2 regions of the Kocuria rosea genome follow, and region 2 is predicted to be linked to the other one. Evidence: riboswitches for the same ligand, from Rfam matches in the RefSeq annotation. Region 2 holds a riboswitch; the other holds the start of a gene.
What was found. Region 2 has a riboswitch for cyclic di-AMP ahead of EQG70_RS01510 (C40 family peptidase). Riboswitches for the same ligand answer to the same signal wherever they lie in the genome.
Positions count from the first base shown of each region.

Region 1: it holds a riboswitch for cyclic di-AMP, as region 2 does, so the genes downstream of both, EQG70_RS17270 (NlpC/P60 family protein) here and EQG70_RS01510 (C40 family peptidase) in region 2, are expected to answer to the same signal.

Region 1 covers NZ_CP035103.1:3,794,605-3,799,171, forward strand. The annotation lists gene EQG70_RS17260 (HelD family protein) at 1-355, shown strand, start outside; gene EQG70_RS17265 (TIGR03084 family metal-binding protein) at 486-1,271, shown strand; cyclic di-AMP (ydaO/yuaA leader) riboswitch at 1,826-2,011, shown strand; partial or broken gene EQG70_RS17270 (NlpC/P60 family protein) at 2,122-2,517, shown strand; gene EQG70_RS17275 (pyridoxal phosphate-dependent aminotransferase) at 2,737-3,936, shown strand; gene EQG70_RS17280 (2-hydroxyacid dehydrogenase) at 3,933-4,567, shown strand, end outside.
Region 2 covers NZ_CP035103.1:337,529-342,095, reverse strand. The annotation lists gene istA (IS21 family transposase) at 1-123, shown strand, start outside; gene istB (IS21-like element helper ATPase IstB) at 120-905, shown strand; gene EQG70_RS01515 (hypothetical protein) at 1,010-1,219, shown strand; gene EQG70_RS18695 (hypothetical protein) at 1,216-1,344, shown strand; gene EQG70_RS18050 (hypothetical protein) at 1,460-1,624, shown strand; cyclic di-AMP (ydaO/yuaA leader) riboswitch at 2,205-2,360, shown strand; gene EQG70_RS01510 (C40 family peptidase) at 2,366-3,025, shown strand; gene EQG70_RS01505 (DUF3105 domain-containing protein) at 3,762-4,409, shown strand; gene EQG70_RS01500 (DUF305 domain-containing protein) at 4,406-4,567, shown strand, end outside.

The sequences.
Region 1 (4,567 bases), 490 kb from region 2:
TCTGCCGGACATCCTCAGTGGCATCGCCCCCGAGATCCCGGCGTTGCCGGTGCCCGAGCCACACCACACCTTGGTCCCGGAGCCCGCGGTCGGCGAGAACACCGACCTCCCCCCCTCCGGACCGGCACACAGCGCGACGACGCCAGCCAGCACTGCTGCTGTCCGTCCCGACCTGAGCAACGACAGGGGGGCGCGTTTCGAGGCCCTGCCATCGTGGGCCAAGCCCGTGGTCGAGAACTATCTCCAGGAGCAGTTCGCCCACCTCGGCAACGGGGACTACGGCCCCAATATGATCGAGGCCATCGTCGAGGAGATGTACCACCACTTCCTGGGACCGGAAACCGACACCGAGTGATGCCGCGGGCCCAGCTCGTTTCATCCGCTAGCAGCGTTATCGGCAAGAGAGCACAAAGCGCGCTCCTCAAGGACCTTCCGCGCAACGCGACCGGCAAGATCCTCAAGGAGCTCCGCACCGTGATGAGCCGATGACCCGCCCCGACTCCGCCGCCCTTCTGGCCGACCTTCGCCAGGAGGGGGACCTGCTCGAGGAGATGCTGCGGCCGCTGTCCGCCGAGGACTGGGACCGCCCCACGCCGGCGGAGGGGTGGACGATCCGCCACCAGGTCGCCCACCTCAGCTGGACGGAGCGGACCGTCCTGACCGCCCTCGAGGAGCCGGAGGTCTTCGCGCAGCTGAGGGAGCGGTTCGGGGGGGAGGCCGACGTCGTCGACCGCGCCGCCGCAGAAGGCGCCACACGTGCCCCGGCCGAGATCCTGGCGTCCTGGCAGGAGAGCCGACGCCGGGTGCTCGAACGGCTCGCCGCCGTGCCGGAGGGCAAGCGCATCCCGTGGATCGGCCCACCCATGGGCGCGCCCATGATGGCCAGCGCCCGGATCATGGAGACCTTTGCCCACGGCCAAGACGTCCGCGACGCCCTCGGGGTTCCCCCGGTCGCCTCGCACCGGCTGCGGCACGTCGCCCACCTGGGCGTGGCCACCCGCGACTACGCCTACCGGCAGCGCCGGCTGTCCCCGCCGACCGAACCGTTCCGCGTCGAGCTCACCCACGAGGACGAGACCTGGACCTGGGGGCCGACCGAGGCGGGTCAGCGCGTCCACGGCCCGGCCCTGGACTTCACTCTGCTCGCCACCCGGCGGCGGCACCGCCAGGACGGGAGCCTTGTCGCGGAGGGCCCCGACGCCGACGCCTGGCTCGACATCGTCCAGGCCTTCGCCGGCCGGCCAGGCCCGGGGCGACCCCCGCTGTCGTAGGCAGGTGAGAAATGGGCACACGTGCGGGAAGGCTCTTCGAGCGCCGCCCCGATGCACACGCGGCACGCGATGCAGAGCACGCTCCCCGGACGCGCCCGGAAACGAAAGCCGACCCACGCCGAACAATCATCACGAACACAGATCTTTCTTTTTGTGAATTCATCGCTGGACCATAGGAGGTACTAATAAGTTGTCCTTTTCGCCCGGAGGGACAGGGCCCTTCATGGCGACACTCGAGGAATCCGTGGAGCTTTCCCGGTGAATTGTCGCGCCATAACACGAGTGTCACCACCGGACATCCCGCTCCATGACAGGAGCGTGCTCACCCGCCAGCACGACCTATACAGAGCCCCAGGTCAAGACCACTTTTGTCTCGAGTTGAGCCTCCCTGGAGATCTCCCGCGGCGCCCCTCACCGAGCAACGTCGTGTGGGTGCGGAGGCGCGCTGCCCGGCCGACACAAAAGCCGAGACACGCCCGTGATCAAAGCGAGACTTTTCCGTTATCTTTCGATTAGTGTTCTCTCCGTGCCGATCGCCTCACCGATCGGTATCCCCGTGCACATCGCCGAATTCTGCCGGTGCCCGGGGCCCCCAGACATATCGCTCGGCAGAAGCGGGGGAACCATGAACGGTCCCTCCCCCGGGACCTAGGGGTTAAGTCGTCAGGGCCCCCATCCTGACGACCGGGTGTCTCCCACCCGCATCCGACAGCTCACCTCGCAGGCAAGAGGGAGGACATCACTCATGCCCATTTTCCAGTCCCGCACGCCCCGCCACCGCGCCCAGAGTTCGTTCCGCCTCGGACGCGCCGCGATCCTGACGGTCGCCGGCGGCGCCCTGGCGCTCAGCAGCGTGGCCCCGGCCCAGGCGGCCCCCGCCGCAGCCCCCCAGCAGCTCGTCAGTATCCAGTCCCAGTCCGGCAAGGCCGCGACCATCGCCGCCGCCGCCAAGAGGCAGCTCGGCGTGGGCCAGGACTGCACCGCCCTGGTCACCAAGTCCCTGCGCGCGGCCGGGATCAACCACCACGGCTGGCCGGCCTCCTACCTGAAGCTCGGCACCCGAGTCTCCGCCGCCCAGGCCCAGCCCGGCGACCTGGTCTACTACGCCAACGGCGGCATGGGCTTCGCCCACATCGCCGTGTACATCGGCGGCGGCAAGGCCGTCCACGGCGGCTGGAACGGCAACCAGACGGTCATCCAGACCGTCAACGTCGGCTCCGGTCCCGTCTACCTCCGCGTGCGCTGACCCCACGCCCGTGAGCGGGGAGTGCGGTTCCCGGCCGTCCCGACGGGAACCGCACTCCCGAGTCCCACGAGGACGACCCTTGGACACAGAAAGCCTCGCGGCGATGTCCACGGTGCGGATCCATCGGCGGATCACCCTTCACAGCCAGATGCATGGCTCGTAGGCTCGATCCGGATCCGCCGGAGGATCGATCGCCAACTCGACGAGGAGTGGGACAGCATGCGCCAACTCGCGCACCGGCTCGAACGGCTGGGCACCGAGACCGCCTTCAGCGTCGCCCAGGCCGCTGCCGCCTGGACGGCGAAGGGGAACCGCGTGTACCCCTTCCACCTCGGCGACATCAACATCCCGACAGCCCCGCACATCATCGAGGCGATGGACCGGGCCATCGCCGACGGCCACACGGGCTACTGCCCCGGCCCCGGCATCCCGCAGCTGCGCGAGGCCCTCGCCGAGGACATCGGCTCGCGCCGCGGCATCGGCCTCACTCCCGAGAATGTCGTCGTGATGACGGGGGGCAAGCCCGTCATCACGAAGTTCCTGCAGGCGGTCATGAACCCCGGCGACGAGGTGCTCTACCCGAACCCTGGCTTCCCGATCTACGAGTCGCAGATCGAGTACCTCGGGGGCACGGCCGTGCCGTACCGCTACCTCCCCACGGAGGACGGGTTCGCGATCGACCTCGACCAGGTGCGCGCGGCGATCACCCCGAACACGGTCGCCATCATCTACAACGACCTGCAGAACCCCATCTCGGCCGAATCGACCGCGGCCGAGCGCGAGGCCGTCGCGCAGCTCGCCCAGGAGCACGATCTCTGGGTGCTCTCCGACGAGGCCTACTTCGAGACCCGCTACGAGGGGGTCTCGAGCTCGATCGCCTCACTCCCCGGCATGGCGGAGCGCACCGTCATCCTCTACACGTTCAGCAAGAAGTTCGCCATGACCGGCTCGCGCCTCGGCTGCGCCGTCGCACCGCTCGAGATCGCCAAGGTGCTCAGCACCCTCAACACCAACGACGAGTCGTGCACCACCCACTACGTGCAGTGGGCCAGCATCGAAGCGCTCCGCGGCCCCCAGGAACCCGTGCAGCAGACGCTCGACATCCTGCGCGAGCGCCGGGATGCCGCCTGCGAGCTCGTGAACGCCATCCCCGGCATGCACGTGGCCGTACCGCAGTCGACGTTCTACCTGTTCCCCGACGTCACCCAGACCATGGAGAGCATGGGCTACACGGCAGTCGGTGACTTCGCCACGGCAGCGCTGCACCAGACCGGCGCCTCCTTCTGCACGCGTGAGCACTTCGGCCGGCGCCAGCCCAGCGAGGACCGGCAGTACATCCGGCTCGCCTACTCGGGCATCGACGTCGCCGACATCCGCGACGGCCTCGGCCGCCTGCGCGAGTGGATCGAGACGGCATGAGCCGGGTCGTCGTCACGGGACGGGTGCCCGACGCCGCGATCGAGAAGCTCCGCGCCGCCCACGAGGTCGAGATGTGGCCGGATCCGGAGCCGATCGGCCGCGAGGCGCTCCTGCGCCGGGTGGCCGGGGCGGATGCCGTGGTGAGTCTGCTCACCGAGCGCATCGACGCCGAGCTGCTCGACGCCGCCGGCCCGCAGCTGCAAGTGGTCGCGAACGTCGCCGTCGGCTACGACAACATCGACGTGCCCGCCTGCACCGAGCGGGGCGTCGTGCCCACCAACACCCCCGGTGTGCTCACGGAGGCGACTGCCGACATCGCCTTCGGTCTGATCCTCATGGCGACCCGCCGGCTCGGCGAGGGGGAACGGCTCATCCGCTCCGGCCAGGACTGGAAGTGGGGCATGTTCTTCCTGCTCGGCAGCAGCCTGCAGGGCAAGACCCTCGGCGTCGTCGGCATGGGCGCCATCGGTCAGGCGACCGCGCGGCGGGCCAAGGCCTTCGGCATGGAGATCGTCTACCGGTCGCGCAGCGAGATCGATCCCGGGTTCGCCGCCGAGCTGGGCGCCCGGCGGGTCGATCTCGACGAGCTGCTGAGCGTCTCCGACGTCGTGTCGCTGCACTGTCCCTACGG
Region 2 (4,567 bases):
GCCGCCGGACTCGTGGCCGCCGACGAGACCCACTCCGCCCAGCCCGGCACCGCCGCCTGGGCCACCTTCGGCGCCACCACGACAACCAGCACAACCACCACAACCGAGGAGACCGCTCGATGAACACGGCCACCACCGCCCCGGCAGCACCGCCGCTGCCCGAAGACCTCGCCGCGGTGCTCAAGCGGATGCGGATGCCCTATCTGCGCGCGGCCGCCCCCGAGGTGTTGGCCACCGCCCGTTCCCAACGGTGGGACCCCACCGAGGTCCTGCGGGTGCTGCTGGCCGAAGAGGCCCGCGGGCGTGATGAGGCCACTCGGGCCGCACGCCGCAAAGCCGCCGGACTGCCCGCCGGGAAGACCTTCGCCTCCTGGCGCGAAGCCGATTCCTCGATCCCGGTCCCGACCCAGTCGGCCCTGGCCACCCTGGAGTGGGTGGGGCGGGCGGAGAACCTCGCGATCTCGGGGCCTTCGGGCACGGGCAAGACCCATTTCGTCGAGGCCCTGGCCCATCAGGTCATCGACGCCGGGATGCGGGTCTCCTGGTTCACCCTCGAGTCGCTGACCGCCGCGATCGGCCGCGCCGGGGCGGACGGCTCGATCGGCAAGACCATCGCCCGGATCACCCGGGCCGAGCTCATCGTCGTGGACGACATCGGGATGCTGCCCTCGGGCCAGGCCGCCGCCGAGGCCTTCTACCGCCTCGTCGATGCGACTTATGAACGCCGCAGCCTCGCGGTGACCTCGAACATCCACCCGGCCGGGTTCGACACGATCATGCCCAAGACCCTGGCCACCGCCGCCGTGGACCGGCTCCTGCACCACGCCCACGTGATCATCACCGAGGGCACCTCGCTGCGGCTCACCGAGGCCACCGCCGGACGCGGGGTGGTCCCACTGAACTGACCGGCAGGGAGGTCAACTGACCGCGGACAGGGAGATCAGCTGTCCGCAGACGGGGAGATCACCTGACCGCCTACCGGGAAGTCCCGCTGACCGTTGACAACAACTTGCAGTGCTCCCGCAAGGGCTGCGGCGCGGACGCTGCGTGGCGGATCCGCTGGAACAACCCGCGCATCCACACCCCACACCACCGCAAGAGCTGGCTGGCGTGCCCCGACCACCGCGAGAACCTCGAGAGGTTCCTCCGCGCCCAGGGCTTCTGGAAGGACACCGTCCCGCTCGGCCAAGGCGGGCCCGCCGGGCAGGACCGACCGTGAGCGACGACCGGTTCCAGCTCAGCGGGAAATGGCTCGACTTCTCTCTGTGGGCCGGCGCCGCCGCGGCGGTCTCCGTGGACCTGGCCGACTGGCAGATGGACCGCAACGACCACCCCCTCGGGTAGGAGGCGGTCATTTCGCAAGGGCATGGCAGGCGTCGCCACGGCGAGGCGGATATCTTGTTGGCGTCTCGAGCGGCCGATGCCGTTGCCCGCTCGCCCCGCCGGTTGGAGGCCCCCTGTGAAGCGCACCAGCACCGCCCTCGTCCTGGGGTGCGCCCTGGTCCTGCCCGGATATACCGGCAGTATCGAGGAAGCAGCAGACGAAGCATCCTCCGGATTTCCCGTTGCCGCAAACGGAATCAACGTCTTGGAGGCGGCCGTGTCGATGCCGTCTGAACACTGACCCCCGGGCGTGCCCCTAAGGCCATGCAGTCGAATCACCTGCCGGCGAACACATCGATTCCTGTCCTGCCCTTGAGCGTGCCCGTTCTTCCTCTACACGCTGAAGGCATGAAGATTCGATGAAGAAATGTGCTTCGTTCGGATGGCGGATGGCGGATTACGGCAGATATGAGTGCGCGCTGAATTTATCCTCCCGATATTCTCCGAAGCCACCGCCCGAGAGCCTCGATCGCTTTTCTTACCCTACGCGCGTAAACCGCCCACCGCAGCCACCGGCGGTCTCCCAGTGCTGACAGGCCGCCGCAGGCGTGCCGAGGGTGTGCATCTTCGGGCCCACCAGGGACTCTCCCCGGCCACGCCCCCGCTAACGGTGAACACCCTGACGTTCCCGCTCGAAACGAAGCTCCGCTGGGTCGGGAACACGGTGCTGAGCACCCTCGGCAACCAAGGCGACCACCCGATCAGCGGCCGTGACCAAAACGTGACATTAGGGGGTGGGCCCTGTATCGTCCTCCGCGTGCCGAGAGCTGATCTTCTTGGCGCCCCCGTGGCACATCGCCGAGTTCTGCCGGTGCCCGGGGTTCCTGAAGAGAAATCGCTTGGCAGAAGCGGGGGAACCATTACCGGTCCCGGTGTACCGGGGCCTTGGGGTTAAGCCGTGCAGAGCGCGTGCGTTCTGCGGCCGGGTGTCTCCCACCCGCATCCGACAGCTCACCTCGTAGGCAAAGGGAGGAATCCACCCATGTCGCTTTTCACGCAGAACACTGCCCGCCACCGCGCCGAGACCTCCTCGCGCGCCGTGCGCACCACCACCGTCGTCGCCGCCGCCGGCGCAGCACTGGTGGGCTCCATCGCTCCGGCCCAGGCCTACGCCGAGATCCCCGCCGCCTCCGGGTCCTCCTATGCGGCTCCGGCCTCGGCGATGGCCGATCTGGCCTCCTACACCTACCAGGCCCCGGTCGCCGCGCAGCCCGCCGCCCCCGCCGACCAGGCCCCGGCCCCGCAGCAGAGCGCCGCCACCTCGAGCGTGAGCCCGCAGTCCACCGCCACCACCGAACTCGCCCCGGCCGCCGGCGGCATCGTGGGCACGGCCATGCAGGGTGTGGGCACCGGCTACGTCTGGGGCGGGACCTCCTTCGGGGCCTGGGACTGCTCCGGATTCACCGGCTGGGTCTACGCCCAGAACGGCATCGACATCCCCCGCACCAGCTCCCAGCAGATCGCCGCGGCCACCCCGACCGCCACCCCGCAGCCCGGTGACCTGGTGTCCCAGAACGGTGGCAACCACATCGGCATCTACATCGGTGGCGGCAAGATGGTCTCTGCGTTGAACCCGACCCAGGGCACCTTCGTCCACTCCGTCAACGCCATGCCCGTCGACGGGTACTACACCTACCGCTGAGCCGGACTCGCTGCTGCGGTGCCCCACATGGTCACCGCAGCAGATCCCCGGACCGCTCTCACCCGGGGCCGGACCGCCTCTACCTCACGCGCACCTGCTGCGCCCTTCACCTGCTGCGGGAGTGCTCCTCTCCGAAAGCACCCCCGTCGGACATCGGTCGTTTCGGTGACACCGTCCGGGATCAGGCCTGCACTGGGGCGGTGAGTGATGCGCTGGGCGCGGCCTGAACCAGTTTCCGCGGCTAACCGGCCGACCACTTGAGTCCGGCGCCCGCGTCTCCACCGTCCAGACCCAGACCGATGTCCTCGTCGACTGCTCCCCGGGGGCGCCCACATCGGGGTCCATCCCGGCGGCGGCGAGGCCGTGCACGGCGGCCGGAACGGCCACCAGGCGGTCCTCGACAGCGTCAACGTCGGCTCCGGGCCGGTCCAGGTTTGCCTACGCTGAGCCGGTTCAGGCATCACATACTCCGGGTGCGTCCTCTTTGAACGACCAGCAAGGAGTGCGCACCCGGTCCTCACATCCCGCCCCAGGCCTGGATCTTCTGCGTCGTCGCCGTTAGCCACCGAGGACGCGCCTCTCCTGCGCTCGAGGATGCACACTCGCCGACATGTCCAGGAGTGGATGGTGGACGATCTTCCGAAGAAGGCCTTGCAGGAAAGGCTCAGCGCAGTGAGCTACTGTCCTGCCCGTTCATGAGGAGCAAGACCCTTTTTGGGCCTTTCAAGGAGGACGCATGGCTGGCGGTACGGACCCGGAGCGGGCGCGGCAGCAACGTGCTGCGCTGCTGGATCAGCACTGGGCGGCCGATGCCCGGGCCACCCGCAGGCGGCGGCTCCTGGCGGGCGCGGGCGCGGTGACGGCTGTCGCGGCGGTCGGGGCCCTGGTGACGGTGGCGGTGATCAACGATCCCCCGCCCCAGGCGCGGGAGGACATCGAGATCGCCGGGCTGCAGACCTACGAGGGCCTCGGCAACTCCCACGTGGAGACCGCGGTGGACTACGAGCAGTCCCCCCCGGTGGGCGGGGACCACGCCAGTGACTGGCTCAACTGCGGGGTCTACACCGAGCCGGTGCCCGAGGAGAACGCCGTGCACGCCTTGGAGCACGGGGCCGTGTGGGCCGCCTACGACCCCTCCGCCCTGTCCGAGGACCAGGTGGCTGAGTTACGCCAGGCCGTCCCGGACACCTACGTGGTGCTCTCCCCCTACGAGGACCTGGGCGCCCCCATCATGATCTCGGCGTGGGGGGCTCAGGTCGCCCTGGACTCCCCGGAAGATGAGCGCCTGGAGCAGTTCGTGACCAAGTACTGGCAGTCCCCCGACGCCCCGGAGCCCGGGGCATCCTGCACCGGCGGCATCGATGCCCCCAGCCGGGTCGCATGAGCACCAGCACCACCGGCGCCGCCTCCAGGAGCTCGGCAGGGCACCGGGGACGGTGGGTCCTGCTGGTGCTGGCGGCCGTGCTGTTGGTGGCGGCCGGCTGGGCGGTGGGGCAGCTGAGCGCTCCGACGTCGTCCACCCCGGCGGAGGGCAGCCCGGAA